Regions from separate parts of the Burkholderia plantarii genome, predicted to be linked through region 2. Evidence: riboswitches for the same ligand, from Rfam matches in the RefSeq annotation. Region 2 holds a riboswitch; the other holds the start of a gene.
What was found. Region 2 has a riboswitch for cobalamin ahead of cobW (cobalamin biosynthesis protein CobW). Riboswitches for the same ligand answer to the same signal wherever they lie in the genome.
Positions count from the first base shown of each region.

Region 1 (7,519 bases), 1.4 Mb from region 2:
CGGCGCTGTTCCTGGTCGGCTACGGGCTCGCGCGCTTCACCGTCGAGTTCGCGCGCGAACCCGACGACTTCCTCGGCCTGCTCGCGCTCGGGCTGTCGATGGGGCAGTGGCTGTCGCTGCCGATGGTGGTGGCCGGCGTGCTGCTGCTGATTTGGGCCTATCGTCGGAAGCGCGCGCCGGAACCGGCGTGAGCTGGCCGACCATCGCGCCGGTGCGTCCATGATGCCGCGGCGCCCGGCATGAAAACAGCCCGGCGGGGTGACCCGGCCGGGCTGTTGGTTTTGGCGCGCCGCGTTCGTGCGCCGGAGCGCGGCGCCGCTTGCCGGTGACGCTTACTTCATCTGCACCGAGCCGTTGACGTTGACCGTGACGGTGGCCTTGCCGCCCTCGACCGCGATCGGCGCGGCGGCCTTCGCGGCCATCGGCGCCGCGTCCATCGCCATCATGCGCGGATACGGCTGCACGCTGCGCCCGCCGCCCACGTTCACCTCGCGGATCGCGAAGCCGCTATAGCCGAACGCCTTCGCGGCCTCGGCCGCGCGATCGCGAAACGACTGGATCGCCTGCGAGGTCAGCTTCTGCTCGGCCGCGCGCTGTGCTTCGGGCGACAGCGAGAACGCGACGTTGCCGACCTGCAGCGAGCTCGACAGGTCGCCGGCCAGCTTCGAGGCGGCCGCGAAGTCGCGCGATTCGAGCACGACCTCGGTGCGGCCGCGCCAGGCCGAGATCTTGCCGTCGCGGTCGGTGCTCGGGTACACCGAGAAGCCGCCGGTGTGGGCGCTCACGCCCGACACGCCGCGGGCACGCGCGAGCGCGGCGTCGGCGCGGCGGTTCAGTTCGGCCGTCAGGCTGCCGGGGTCCTTCGCTTCCTGCTCGTAGAACAGCGTGATGTCGACCACGTCCTGCGGTACGTCGGTGCTGGCCTGGGCCGACAGCGACAGCACGCCGGCGGGCGGCGGCGTGACCTGCGCGCGAGCGGCCGGGGCCACGGAGAGGGCAAGCGTGGACATCGCGAGCGCGAGTGCGGCAGCGGTTTTTTTCATCGTATGAGCTCCGGTTGGTGCGCGGCTGCCGCGAGCGTTCGAGCGTTCGCGGTGCCGTGCGTCGTGTCGAGGCAAACGGGCGGCGATGCGTTGCCGTCCGTGTTCCGCCCGTTTGCGCGAACGTTAGGCCGATGAAAGACGCGCCGAGTTCCGGCGCCGCGCCTGCAATCCGGCCGATCCCGCCAATCCGGGCCGGCGCGGCGGCGCGGGCTTCACTTCATCAGCCGTTCGGTGATGAAGCGCCATTCGGCGCGCGTGACCGGCGTGATCGAAAGCCGGTTGCCCTTGGCGAGCACGCGCATCCCGGCGAGTTCGTCATGCTCGCGCAGCGCGGCGAGCGGCACGAGCGCCGTCTTCTTCACGAAGCGCACGTCCACCAGCGTCCAGCGCGGCGCGTCCGGTTTCGATTTCGGATCGTAGTACGGACTGTCCGCGTCGAACTGGGTCGGATCGGGATACGGCGTGGACGAGACCTCGGCGAGCCCGGCGATGCCCGGCTCGGGGCAGCTCGAGTGGTAGAACAGCACGCCGTCGCCCACCTGCATCGTGTCGCGCATGAAGTTGCGTGCCTGATAGTTGCGCACGCCGGTCCACGGCAGCGTGCGGCGCGGCGCGGCGGCGAGATCGTCGATGCTCGCCTCGTCCGGTTCGGATTTCATCAGCCAGAATTGCATGGATGCTCCGCGGGGACAGAGAGACAGGGAACGGGGGAGAGGCGGGCCGCGCGCCGCGTGAAAGCGGCGGCGCCAATGAAAAACGGCACCGGACAAAGTCCGATGCCGTCGAATAGGTCCCCGCCTTGGCCGCTAGGCCGGCATCCTGAACCTGAGGTTCAGAATTGGTCGCAGTTAGCAGCACTTCGGGTACATCAGACAGAGTGACGCGCGCGCCCGTGCTACAAATTTCCGCAACCGTGCACATGGCATTGGTTCAAGGAATATATGACCTTGGCGAACCAGGCAGGGAAGCTGAGTAAATCGTTCCAGCAAAAACCATCGTACTGCAAAACCGTTCGAGCCGAACCGCCGGTGGCCGCTGCGAGCGCGCTGCTTATCGCGCTTCGTGCTGGGCCAGTACCGCGCCGAGCTGTTCGTTCATGTGGCGCATTGTACGCCGGATTTCCTCGGCGGGAAATGCTTCTCCGTGACGAACGCTCTGTTGCAGGCGAAGCAACTCCGAGGCCAGCGACAGCGCGGCCATCACGGCGATCCGGTCGGTGCCGCGCACCGAGCTGTTGGTGCGGATCTTCGACATCTCGGCGTCCACGCGCGCGACCGCCTCGAGCAGCGCCGCTTCGGTTTCCGGCGAGCACGCGAGGCGATACGCCTGGCCGAGAATCGAGACTTCGATCTGCTTGGTGGTCATGCATGTTCTCCGTGGCTGGCCGCGCCGCTGCCCGCTGCTTCGGCCGGTGCGTCGAGCAGGTCGAGCTGGCTCTCGCCATCGGCGGTCTGCTTCGTGCGCGGCAGCTTTTCGAGGATCGCGTTCAGTTTCACTTGGGCGTCGTCGATCTTCGCGGAGAGCGTGTCGCGTTCGGCCACCAGCGCGTTGCGTTCCTCGCGCAGCTGGTCGAGTTCGACGCGCACGGCTTCGGCCTGCGCACGCAGTTGCGCGACTTGCTCCTCGAGCGCGAGACGTTCCGTATGATGGCGTTGGTTCAGCGCGATCAGGCGGCCAATGTTCTGGGATAGGGTTTCGAGTTCGTTGAGCATCTGCTGCGTCCTCTAAAGACCGGGCATTTTAGCGCGGAAACTCCGGCGTTCCGACTTTTGTAACGTATCCAGACGTAACACCCCCGCTTCTTGCCGCGAAATACGTCGCAAGTGACGCGTGATGCGCGCGAGGCCGGCGGATTGTTCGCGCCGGGGCGCGGATCGACGGCGCGGCGCGCGGCCTGGCGTGTCTGCCGCAAACGCGCGCCGCGCGTTCCTTGACGCTCGCCGGACCCGCTCCTACACTGGCGCCGCTTCGGTGCATGCGTGCGAGATGACGTCGCACGCGGTTAAACGGGAAGCAGGAAGCCGCCGATACGGGCGCGCCAACCTGCGCTGCCCCCGCAACGGTAAGCGACCGCGTCGATCGTGCCTCGGTCATGACGCGAACCGCCCCTCGAGATCGGCCGTCCCCGCTCGCGCGACGACGGATGGCCGCGGCCACTGCGCGTCGTTGCGCGGGAAGGCGGGGCCGGTGGTCGCCAGCCCGGATACCGGCCGGAGCGGGGAAGCGTGTCGCCCGCGTGCGCCGTTTCCGTGAGGCGGAACCTGCGGGGAAGCGGGGGCCGCGCTGCTCCACAGGATGTTTCCAATGCGTACCCGTTTGGTTCGCGCCATGCTCGCCGCGCTCTGCGGCCTGCCCGGCCTCGCGCGGGCGCAGGCCGCCGCGCCTGTCGCCGTATCTGCAGCCCCATCCGCGCCGCTTGCGTCTTCGTCCTCGTCTGCCTCCGCGCCGACTGAGGCACCGGCTGCCGGCACGGCCGCCGCCGTGCCGGTCGCGCTCGACTCCGTCGTCGTGACCGCGAGCCGCGGCCCGCAGAAGCTCGCCGACGCGCTGCCGCAGACCACGCTGTTCACGCGCGAGGACATCGACGGCGGCAGCGCGACCGACCTGCCCGGGCTGCTCGCGCTCGCGCCCGGCGCGCAGATCGTGCGCAACGGCGGCCCCGGTGCCAGCACCGCGCTGTTCCTGCGCGGCGCGCAATCGACCCAGTCGCTGGTGCTGATCGACGGCGTGCGCGTCGATTCCGCGAGCCTGGGCGCCGCGCAGATCAGCCAGCTGCCGCTCGAGCAGATCGATCACGTCGAGGTGGTCAACGGCAACGTCTCGTCGCTGTACGGTTCGGGCGCGATCGGCGGCGTGGTGCAGGTGTTCACGCGCGACGGCGGCGATCATCCGCCGCGCTTCTGGTTCTCGGCCGGCTATGGCAGCTATCACACGCAGTCGCAGGACGCGGGCGTGTCGGGCCGGCTCGATGCCGACGGCCGCACCACGTTCTCGCTCGCGCTCTCGCGCGACAAGACCGACGGCTTCTCCGCGCTGAACCCGGCGCAGCAGCCGGGCGCGAACCCGAACGCGAACGGCAACCTCACCGAGAGCGTTTCGGCCGCGCTCAAGCATCGCTTCGCGAGCGGCTGGACGGCCGGCGTCACCTACTTCCAGTCGAACGGCGAGAACAGCTACGACAATGCGTTCGGCCTGCCCACCGACCTCAACACGCTCTATAGCCGCGTGCAGCAGGCCTCGGTGTTCGCCGACGGCAAGCTGGCCGACTGGTGGACCACGCATTTGCGCGTCTCGACCGGCAACGACCGCAGCCAGTCCTGGTTCAACGGCGCCTACACCGACCACTTCAACACCGACAACCGCCAGTACACCTGGCAGAACGATTTCCGTCCCGCGCGCGACCAGACCATCCAGGCGGGCTACGAGCGGCTCGACCAGGCGTTCGATTCGGACGAGTACTCGGCGCCGCAGCGCCACGTCAATTCGGGCTGGCTCGGCTACACGGGCCGCTTCGGCAACAGCCGGTTCCAGGCCAACGTCCGGCGCGACCAGTATTCGGATTTCGGCGGCGCGAACAGCTACTATCTCGGCTACGGCCTCGACCTGAGCGAGCACTGGACGGTCACGGCGAGCTATTCGGACGCGTTTCGCGCGCCGAGCTTCAACGACCTGTACTTCCCGGGCGCGAGCAATCCCGCGATCCAGCCGGAGCGCAGCCATTCGGTGGAGGCGGCGCTGCAGTACGCCTCGGACGCGCTCGGCGTGATGCGCCTGAGCCTGTTCCAGACGCGCTACACGAACCTGATCCAGTACGTGCCCGACGCCACCGGCTTCGTCTACACCGCGCAGAACGTCGGACGCGCCAAGGTGCAGGGCGTGGAGGGTTCGTGGCAGGGACATCTCGGCAAGACCGACCTGCGCGTGTCGGCGACGCTGCAGAATCCCGTCGACGAGAGCGCGAACCAGGATCTGGTGCGCCGCGCGCGGCACTTCGCGTCGTTCTCGGCGAACCGCGCGTTCGGGGGCTGGCGCGTGGGCGGCGAATGGCTCGCGAGCGGCGCGCGCGACGACAACGGCGAGCCGCTCGGCGGCTACGGCATCGTGAACCTGACGGCGCGCTACGACATCACCAAAGCGTGGTACGTGAGCGCGCATCTCGACAACCTGTTCAACAAGGACTACCAGCTTGCGTATGCGTACAACACGCCGCGCCGCGGCGCCTACGTCACGATCGGCTGGCGGCAGCAGTAGCGCGCCGATCGGGCCGCGCGCGCGGCGCGCATGTCCTTGCACGGCGCCATGACGCCCGGCCGGGCCGCCGCGATCTGGGCCGCGCTCGCGCTCGCGGCGGGGCTCGTGCTGGTCGCGTCGCTGGCGCTCGGCAGCGTGCCGATCGCGCCGTGGCACGCGCTTGGCGCGCTGTTCGCGCCGGGCGGCGACGCGCTCGCGGGCGAGATCGTCACCACGCTGCGCCTGCCGCGCGCGCTGGCCGGCTTCGGCTGCGGCGCGCTGCTGGCGCTGGCCGGGGCGCTGCTGCAGGTGCTGCTGCGCAATCCGCTCGCCGAGCCCTACGTGCTCGGCGTGTCGGGCGGCGCGGCCGGCTTCGCGCTGGCGGCGATGATCGCGGGCGCCGCATGGTGGCTCGTCGATGCGGCCTCGTTCGTCGGGGCGCTGCTGTCGATCGCGCTGGTGCTGGGCCTGACGTGCCGGCCATTGGCGCGCGGTGCGGGGCGCGCCACCGCGGGGGACGCGCGCGACGCGTCGCCGAGGCTGCTGCTGACCGGCGTCGTGATCGCGGCCGGCTGGGGCGCGCTCGTCACGCTGATGCTGTCGATCGCACCCGACAACCGCCTGCGCGGCATCCTGTTCTGGCTCGCGGGCGACCTCGGCAGCGCGGCGCCGCCGTGGTTCGCGCTTGGCGCGCTGGCCTGCGCCGCCGCCGCCGCGCTGCCGGTCGCGCCGCAGCTGAATGTGCTGCTGCGCGGCGACACCGCGGCTGCCGCGCTCGGCGTGCCGGTCGCGCGGCTGCGGCTGCGGATCCTGCTGATCGCCTCGCTGGCCGCCGCGGCAGCGGTCACCACGGCCGGCACCATCGGTTTCGTCGGGCTGGTCGTGCCGCATGCGCTGCGGCTCGCGTTCGGCAACGATCAGCGCATGCTGCTGCCGGCTGCGATGCTGGCCGGCGGCGCCGTCGTGACGGGCGCCGATCTGGTGGCGCGGACCGTGATCGCGCCCGCGCAGCTGCCGGTCGGCGCGATCACGGCGCTGCTCGGCGTGCCGGTGTTCCTGTGGATGCTGCTGCGCAGGCCCGCGCCATGAGCGATCAAGCGAACCTGACGGCCAACCCGGCCAACCCGGCCGATGCCGGCAGCTGGCGCGCCTGCGGGCTGCGGCTCGCGGCCGGCTCGCGCACGCTCGTCGAGGCGCTGTCGCTCGCGTTCGGCCCGGGCGAACTCTGGTGCATCGCCGGCCCGAACGGCGCCGGCAAGACCACGTTGATCTCGGTGCTGGCCGGCCTCGCCGAGCCGGCCGTGGGGCACGTCGAAGCCGACGGTCGGCCGCTCCGCGCATGGCGGCCCGAAGCGCTCGCGCGGCGGCGCGCGCTGATGGCGCAGACGCACCACGACGCGTTCGCGGCCAGCGTGTTCGACACGGTGCTGGCGCACCGCTTCCCGCATCTGGGCGGCTGGGGCTGGGAGCGTGAGGCCGATCGCGCCGCCGCGCGCGAGGCGCTGGCGAGGCTCGATCTGGCGGCGCTCGCGGCGCGCAACGTGCTGACGCTGTCGGGCGGCGAGCGCCAGCGTGTCGCGCTGGCCGGCGTGCTGTGCCAGGATGCGCCGCTGCTGCTGCTCGACGAGCCGCTCGCGCATCTGGACCTGCATCATCAGGCCGGGTGTCTCGACGTGCTCGTGCGCTGGTTGCAGGACGCGCCGCGCAGCGTGATTTTCTCGTGTCACGATCTCAATCTCGCGCGCCGTTTCGCGACCCACGCGCTGCTGCTCGACGGCCGCGGCGGCGCGCTGGCCGGCCCCGCCCGCGAGGTGCTGACGGCCGAGGCCGCGAGTGCCGCGTTCGGCTATCCGCTGCTGCTGATCGAGCGCGACGGCCACGAGGCGCTGGTGCCGGCCTGGCCGGCGCAGCCGCGACGGGGGCGGGCGGCGCCATGACGGCGACCACGCCTCCGACATGCTTACCGAGGCCGGCGCGATCCACGCGCGGGCCGCTATCCGAAACGAATCCGGCATGAACGATACCTACCCGATCCCGAACGTCGACGCGCTCGACGACACGCTGACGGCGACGCTGCAACGCCTGATCGACACCAAGACCAAGCCGCCCGGCAGCCTTGGCAAGCTCGAAGCGCTCGCGCTGCAACTGGGCCGCATCCAGCGCAGCACCGCGCCGCGCGTCGAGCGGCCCGTGACGATCGTGTTCGCGGCCGACCACGGCATCGCGGCCGAGGGCGTGAGTCCGTA
Region 1 is NZ_CP007212.1:3,392,338-3,399,856, reverse strand. It holds gene lgt (prolipoprotein diacylglyceryl transferase) at 1-191, shown strand, start outside; gene bpln_RS14530 (SIMPL domain-containing protein) at 333-1,043, opposite strand; gene bpln_RS14525 (EVE domain-containing protein) at 1,256-1,717, opposite strand; RNA gene ssrS (6S RNA) at 1,831-2,012, opposite strand; gene bpln_RS14520 (cell division protein ZapA) at 2,094-2,408, opposite strand; gene bpln_RS14515 (coiled-coil domain-containing protein) at 2,405-2,755, opposite strand; cobalamin riboswitch at 2,996-3,272, shown strand; gene bpln_RS14510 (TonB-dependent receptor plug domain-containing protein) at 3,348-5,294, shown strand; gene bpln_RS14505 (FecCD family ABC transporter permease) at 5,343-6,362, shown strand; gene bpln_RS14500 (ABC transporter ATP-binding protein) at 6,359-7,210, shown strand; gene cobT (nicotinate-nucleotide--dimethylbenzimidazole phosphoribosyltransferase) at 7,287-7,519, shown strand, end outside.
Region 1: another riboswitch for cobalamin. It lies ahead of bpln_RS14510 (TonB-dependent receptor plug domain-containing protein); the one in region 2 lies ahead of cobW (cobalamin biosynthesis protein CobW).

Region 2 (7,519 bases):
TACGACACGGTTTTCGGTGAAGGCGGGGGAATGTCCTCAAACAATATTGAGAACGATTCGTGTTTGCATTAAATTGACGGATTCCGTATTCCCGACGGCGAATGCGACGAATGCGGCGGTGTCGTCGACGCCGCGCGCGCCGTCGAATGCGCGTCGTCGCCAAGGAGCCCTGCCGTGAGATCGGATCTACCTGCCGCCCCGGCGTTCGCCGGGGTGTTACCGCCGCCGGCGCGCCGTGCGCGTCGGGCGGGCGCCACGGACGCTCGCGGCGCTGAAACGGGGCGGCGCGAGCCGGCGAGCGAACGCGGCGCGGTGCCAGCCGCGGGCGCGCTCGTCGAGGTGCTGGTCCGCCATCGCGCGATGCTGGTCCAGGTCGCGCGTGGCGTGCTCGGCTGCGCGAGCCGTGCCGAGGATGTGGTTCACGACGTCTGCGTGCGGCTCGTCGATTTTCCGAACCAGGACGCGATCCGCCAGCCGCTCGCCTACGTCACGCGCATGGTGCGCAACGCGTCGATCGACGCGTGCCGCCGCCAGTCGCTCGAAACCACCTGGTTCGCCGACCAGGCGGAGGCGCCCGCGCTGGAAGCGGCCTCGCCCGCGCCGACGCCCGAGGCGGCCGTGCTGACGCGCGACGCGCTGCGGCGCGTGCAGCATGCGCTGGCCGCGATTCCCGCGCGCAGCCGCACCGCGTTCGAGATGGTGCGGCTGCGCGAGGAAACGCTCGAAGCCACCGCGAACGCGCTCGACGTCTCGCAGACGCTCGTGCATTTCATGGTGCGCGACGTGACGCGGCACTGCGCGGAGAGCCTCGACGCGCTCGACCGCGGCGCCGTGCCGCCCGCCTTCGCGGCGGCGCCGAGGCGGCGTTAGGCGCGCGCGCCTCGGCATGCCCTGGTCGTCATCGGTGTCCCGGCGCGGGTGGTGTCGGTGACCTCGTCTTGCCGGCGCGCCACTGCCACCATTCCCGTCACTGCCGGTCCCGATCGATACCCGCGCAGCCATGTCGCATTGAGAATGGTCCCGCACGGGGACTACCATGGCTCGCCCCGCTTCCCGGCCGGCATCCGCCGGAATCCCGCCGCGCGTCCGGCCGGTGCGGCTACCGTGGAGATGACCCGATGGACCTGACGATTCGCCCGATCCGCAGCGAACCCGATTACGAGGCCGCGCTCGCCGAGATGGCGGCGCTGGCCGAGGCCGGCGCCAAGCCCGGCACGCCCGGCGGCGACAAGCTCGAGATCCTCGGGTGCCTCGTCGAGCGCTACGAGGACGCCTGCCTGCGCCGGCACGCGCACGACCCGATCGCCGCGATCCGCTACCGCATGGAGCAGGACGGCCTGTCGGTCGCCGACCTCAGGCCTTATATCGGCAATACCAATCGCATCTACGAAGTGCTGAACGGCAAGCGCTCGCTGAGCCTCGCGATGATCCGCCGGCTGCACCGGGGGCTCGGGATTCCGGCCGACGTGCTGATCGGCGCGACCTGATCCGGCGCGCGCCGCGCGCGGGGCCTGCTTTCGACGTGGCGCGCGCCCGCCGCGCCGGCCTCGCTCAGAGACGCGCGGAGGCGTCGGGCCATTCGCCGCGCAGCAGGCTCGCGAGGCCGCGCGGGTTCGACGGCCAGTACGCATGCAGGTAGCTCGCCACGATCGGCCCGTGCCGGTACACGGCCTCGCCGCGCGCGCCGTCGTCGGGGCGCGCGGCCATCGCGGCCGGCGCGAGCGGCGTCGCCAGCTTCGAATAGTGGAAGGTATGGCCGTTGAGCGGCCCGTGCGGCGTGTCGAGCCGCTGCATGCCGAGCGCCGTGAAGCGCCGCTGCATGGTGGCGGCGCCCGGCAGCAGGCCGAGCATCGGCGTGGTCGTGCCCTCGGCGTCGGTCAGCGTCTCGCACAGGTAGAGCAGCCCGCCGCATTCGGCCAGCACGGTCCGGCCGGCCGCCACGTGCGCGGCGATGCCGGCCGCGCTGCGCGCGCTGCCGGCCAGGCGCGCCGCATGCAGCTCGGGATAGCCGCCCGGCAGATAGAGCGCGTCGCAGTCGGGCAGCGGCTCGTCGGCGAGCGGCGAGAAGCTCGTCACGCGCGCGCCGAGCGTGGCCAGCAGCGCGAGATTGGCCGGATAGATGAACGAGAACGCGGCGTCGCGCGCCACCGCCACCCGCAGGCCGTCGAGCCAGCGCGGCAGCGGTGGGGCGGGCTCGGGCGGCGCGAAGCGCACCAGCGGCGGCAGCTCGGCGAGCGTGGTGGCCGCGAGCGCGTCGGCCGTGCGTTCGAGCCGCGCGTCGAGATCGGCGATGTCGCCGGCCTGATGCAGCCCGAGGTGCCGTTCGGGCAGCGCGATGCCGGCGTCGGTCGACAGGTGGCCGAGCCAGCGGATGTCGTCGGGCAGCGCGGCTTGCAGCAGCGTCGCGTGGCGCGCCGAGCCGACCCGGTTGGCGAGCACGCCGTGAAACGGCAGCTCGGGGCGAAAGCGTGCGAGCCCGAACGCGAGCGCGCCGAAGGTCTGCGCCATCGATTTCGCCGAGATCACCGCGGCCACCGGCACGCCGAACCGGCAGGCCAGGTCGGCGCTGCTCGGCGTGCCGTCGTAGAGCCCCATCACGCCCTCGATCAGGATCACGTCGGCCTCGGCTGCCGCGCGTGCCAGCAGCGCGCGGCAGCCGGCCTCGCCGACCATGCCGAGATCGAGCGACTCGACTTCGGCGCCGCTCGCGCGCGCGAGGATCATCGGATCGAGGAAGTCCGGGCCGGTCTTGAACACGCGCACGCGCCGGCCGAGCCGCCGGTGCAGCCGCGCGAGCCCGGCGGTCACGGAGGTCTTGCCCTGGCCCGAACCGCTCGCGCTGACGAACAGCGCGGGGCAGGCGGGCGCGCCGGCCGTCGTCATCAGAACTCCACGCCGCGCTGCGCCTTCACGTGCTGCTCGCGGTACGGGTGCTTGACGAGCCGCATCTCGGTGACGAGATCGGCGGCCTCCACCAGCGCGTCGGGCGCGTGGCGGCCGGTGACCACCACGTGCAGCAGCGGCGCGCGCGCGGCCAGCACGGCCAGCACCTCGTCGAGCGGCAGGTATTCGTACTTCAGCACCGTGTTCAGCTCGTCGAGGATCACCATCTGGTAGTCGCCGCTCTCGATCATGCGGCGCGCCTCGTCCCAGCCCTTGCGCGCGGTGGCGATGTCGGCGTCGCGGTTCTGCGTGTTCCAGGTGTAGCCGTCGCCCATCGTGACGAAGTCGCACTGCGCGAAGCTGTTCAGCAGGTCGCGCTCGGCCGTGTGCAGCGCGCCCTTGATGAACTGCACCACGCCGAGCCGCATGCCGTGGCCGAGCACGCGCACCGCCATGCCGAACGCGGCCGTGCTCTTGCCCTTGCCGTTGCCGGTGTTGACGATCAAGAGCCCCTTCTCGACGGTGGCCTCGGCCTGTTTCTTCTCGTGGCCGGCGCGGCGGCGTTCGGTCATGCGCTGATGCGATTCGGGATCGGTTTTCATCGGATCGTCCTTCGGGTCCTGAGTGCGGAAATGGGGAGAGGGATGGGTTCAGAGCGGGCCGGCGATCGCGACGGTCACGCCGTCGAGGATCGTCTTCGGTACCAGCAGCGTGCCGTTCGGCGCGGCCGCGCGCGCGCAGGGCTCGCACACGCCGGCGACGCCGAAGCGCGCCTGCACCGCCTGCACCGCCTGCACGGGCGCGTCGTCAGGGTCGCCGCCGGCTTCGCTGCTCGCGCCGTGCCCGCTTGTCAGTGCCGCGATCACCTCGCGCGTGATCGCGACGAGCGGCCAGCCGTGGCGCGCGCAGCAGGCGACGAGGCCGGGCTCGGCCGCCTTCGCGTCGAGCGTCGCGACGAGCGCGACGGCCTCGCGCGCCAGGCCCGGATGGCGCGCGAGCGCGGCGTCGATCGCGGCGTCGATCGCCTCGGCCGGGCGGCCGGCGCGGCAGCCGACGCCGATCGCGACGCGCCGCGGCACGGCGGACGGGGCGCAGGCATCGGCGGTGGGCACCCCGGCGGCCGGCGCGCACGCGGGCGAAGGCAACGAAGACGAAGGCAACGAGGATAACGACGAGGGCGACGAGGATGACAACGGCGCGGCATCAGACGCGCGCGCCATACCGGACGGCATCGCGGCGGATGACGACGCGTGATCCGGGGCCGGACGCGAAGCGGAGCGGGTCATGCGAAAGCGGGATCGAACCTGGGTTGATCGGAACGGCGCGCTGGCGCGGCCACGATGGCGCGCGTACCTCGCGAGCGCCGTGTCGGGGCGGGCGAACCCGCCATTGCGTCGGCCGGTATCCGGGCTGACCGCCGATCGAAACGAACGGATCGAGGCCTTCCCGCCGCGCGCGGCAGTGGCGTTCGTCGATCCGCGCGGCCCGCTTGCGCGCGCCGCCGGCGGCGTACCGTTGCGAGGACAGCACAGGCCACGCGAGGCGCCGCTGGATGCGCATCGCTTCCTGTTTCCCGTTCAACCGCCGCCGCGAGCGCGGCAGCGGGCACCAGACGCGCGCATACGATAGCACAGCGACGGCGCGCGGACGGCCCGGCGCCCGGCGCCGGACGGCCCGCGCGAGGCCCGCCCGGCCGCCTTGACGCGTCCCGGCGCGGCGCCTACACTCGCAGCCGTTTTGGTGCTCGCGTGCGGATTCCTGCGCACGCAGTTGAACGGGAAACAGGGCATCGGGCCGCGCCGCGGCCGCGATCAACCTGTGCTGCCCCCGCAACGGTAAGCGAATGCATCGCGCAGGCGATGCGAGGCCCGCTTCACCGCGCGTGCGAGTCACGCGCGGCCAGGCCACTGGATGCCGCCGGCGTCCGGGAAGGCGAAGCGGTGCGATCGCCAGCCCGGATACCGGCCAGAACGGTGGAACCGCCGCGTTCGCGGCGCGTCCGGACCCGGTCCGGCGCGCGGCGCGCGAGGTTCCGGAGGGACGCGCCGCGGGAGGCGGCGCGCCGTCCCCGGCCGCCGGCGTGGCGGCCTGCTCGCGCGATCGCCCATGCCACGCGCCGATGGCATCATCCACTGACTCACCGACGGAATCCTTCCCATGCAAATGCGCAAAATTCCCGTGACCGTCGTCACGGGCTTCCTCGGCAGCGGCAAGACCACGCTGCTGCGTCACATCCTCGAGAACGCGTCGGGCCGCCGGATCGCGGTGATCGTCAACGAATTCGGCGAGCTCGGCATCGACGGCGAGATCCTGAAGGGTTGCGGCATCGGCTGCGAAGAGGGCGCGGAAGCGGCCGGCCAGCTCTACGAGCTCGCCAACGGCTGCCTGTGCTGCACGGTGCAGGAGGAGTTCTATCCGGTGATGGAAGCGCTCGTCGAGCGCCGCGCCGACATCGACCACGTGCTGATCGAGACCTCGGGCCTCGCGCTGCCCAAGCCGCTCGTGCAGGCGTTCAACTGGCCGTCGATCAAGAACAGCTTCACCTGCGACGCGGTGCTGACGGTGGTGGACGGCCCGGCCGCCGCGGCCGGCCAGTTCGCCGAGAACCCCGGGGCCGTGGACGAGCAGCGCCGCGCCGATCCGAACCTCGATCACGAATCGCCGCTGCACGAGCTGTTCGCCGATCAGCTCTCGTCGGCCGACCTCGTGATCGTCAACAAGACCGACCTGCTCGACGACGCGCAGTTCGCCTCGGTCGAGGCCACCATTCGCGAGGAAATTCCGGCCCACGTGAAGATCGTGCGCGCGCAGCGCGGCGAACTCGATCTGGCGACGCTGATCGGCCTGAACGCGGCCTCGGAGGAAACCATCCATCTGCGCCACGACCACCACGGCTCGGCCGACGACGCCGACCACCATCACGACGAGTTCGACTCGGTGGTGGTGGCGGCGCGCGTCACCTCGCGCGAGGCAACCATCGCCGCGCTGCGCGCGCTGGTGGACGGCCACACGATCTATCGCGTGAAGGGCTTCGCGGCGCTGCCGGACACGCCGATGCGGCTCGTGATCCAGGGCGTGGGCGGGCGCTTCGACAGCTACTTCGACCGCAGGCTGCAGGACGGCGAGGGCGAGGTCAGCCGCTTCGTGCTGATCGGCGAGGATCTCGACGCGGCCGCGCTGCAGCAGGCCTTCACGGCCGCGCTCGGCGCCGCGCGGGCGGCCTGACGCGCCCGCCGCCACCATGCATCTGCTGCGCACCACGCCGGGCGGCTTCGTCGACGACACGCAGGGCGTGATCCGGATCGACCAGCGTCCCGCCGAGATCGTGATCCTCAGCTCGGCGGACACCACGCTGTCGCTGCTCGCGAGCGCCGTGCCGCTGCTCGGCGAGGGTTTCCCTAGCGTGCGGCTCGCCAACGTGACGTTCCTGCGGCAGCCGGCGTCGGTCGATTTCTATATCGACGACGTGCTGCGGCACGCGCGTGTGGTGGTGATCGACCATCTCGGCGGCGAGGCCTACTGGCCCTACGGGATCGAGCAGGTGGTGGCGCTCGCCGAACGGCGCGGCCAGCGGCTCGCGATGTTCTCGGGCGACCTGCAGGAAGATCCGAACCTGATCGCCAGGAGCACCGTCGAGCCGGCGCTGTGCCGGCAATGGTGGCGCTATCTGCGCGAGGGCGGTGCGCACAACGCGCAGGCGCTGTTGCGCAGCATCGCGTTCCATGCGCTCGGGGTGGGCGAGGAACCGCCGCCGCCGCGGCCGCTGCCGGCCGCCGCGCTCTACCATCCGGCGCGCGAGCCGGCCACGCTCGACGACTGGCACGCGCGCTGGACGCCCGGCGCGCCGGTGGTGGCGATCCTGTTCTACAAGGCCCACTGGCAGGCCGCCAACACGGCGGTGTTCGACGCGCTGATCGAGGCGCTCGAAGGCGAGGGGCTCAACCCGCTGCCGATCGCCGTCACCTCGCTGAAGGACGCCATGAGCCGCGAGGTGATCGACCGGCTGGTGGCGTCCGAGCGCGTGGCGCTGGTGCTCAACACCACCGCGTTCGCGGCCGGCGCGATCGACGCGCCCGCCGCCGTCGAGCTGGCCGGCGACGCGCCGGTGCTGCAGGTGATCCTGTCGGGCGGCAATCGCGAGGCGTGGCTGGCCGACCCGCAGGGGCTGCATGCGCGCGACATCGCCATGCACGTGGCGCTGCCCGAGGTGGACGGGCGCATCGTCACGCGCGCCGTGAGCTTCAAGGGGCTCGCCTATCGCTGCCCGCACACCGAGGTGGACGTGGTGCGCTACCAGCCCGATGCCGAACGCGTGGCGTTCGTGGCCGAGCTCGGCCGGCGCTGGTGCCGGCTGCGCACCGCGCCGAACGCCGACAAGCGGCTCGCGCTGGTGCTGGCCAACTATCCGACCAGCGAAGGGCGGATCGGCAACGGCGTCGGGCTCGACACGCCGGCCTCGGCGCTCGGCATCCTGGCCGCGCTCGGCGCGGCCGGCTACACGCTCACCGGGCCGCTGCCGGAGTCGGGCGACGCGCTGATCGCGCGGCTCACCGGCGGCGTGACCAACGACGCGGCGCAAAGCGCGATCCGGCCGGCGTTCCAGAGCCTCGCGATGGAGGCCTACCGGCGCCGCTAC
Region 2 is NZ_CP007212.1:2,000,721-2,008,239, forward strand. It holds gene bpln_RS08615 (RNA polymerase factor sigma-70) at 175-870, shown strand; gene bpln_RS08620 (helix-turn-helix domain-containing protein) at 1,119-1,487, shown strand; gene bpln_RS08625 (cobyrinic acid a,c-diamide synthase CobB) at 1,552-2,883, opposite strand; gene cobO (cob(I)yrinic acid a,c-diamide adenosyltransferase) at 2,883-3,485, opposite strand; gene bpln_RS08635 (cobalamin biosynthesis protein) at 3,534-3,995, opposite strand; gene bpln_RS37645 (hypothetical protein) at 3,988-4,137, shown strand; cobalamin riboswitch at 4,263-4,512, opposite strand; cobalamin riboswitch at 4,605-4,867, shown strand; gene cobW (cobalamin biosynthesis protein CobW) at 5,041-6,108, shown strand; gene cobN (cobaltochelatase subunit CobN) at 6,125-7,519, shown strand, end outside.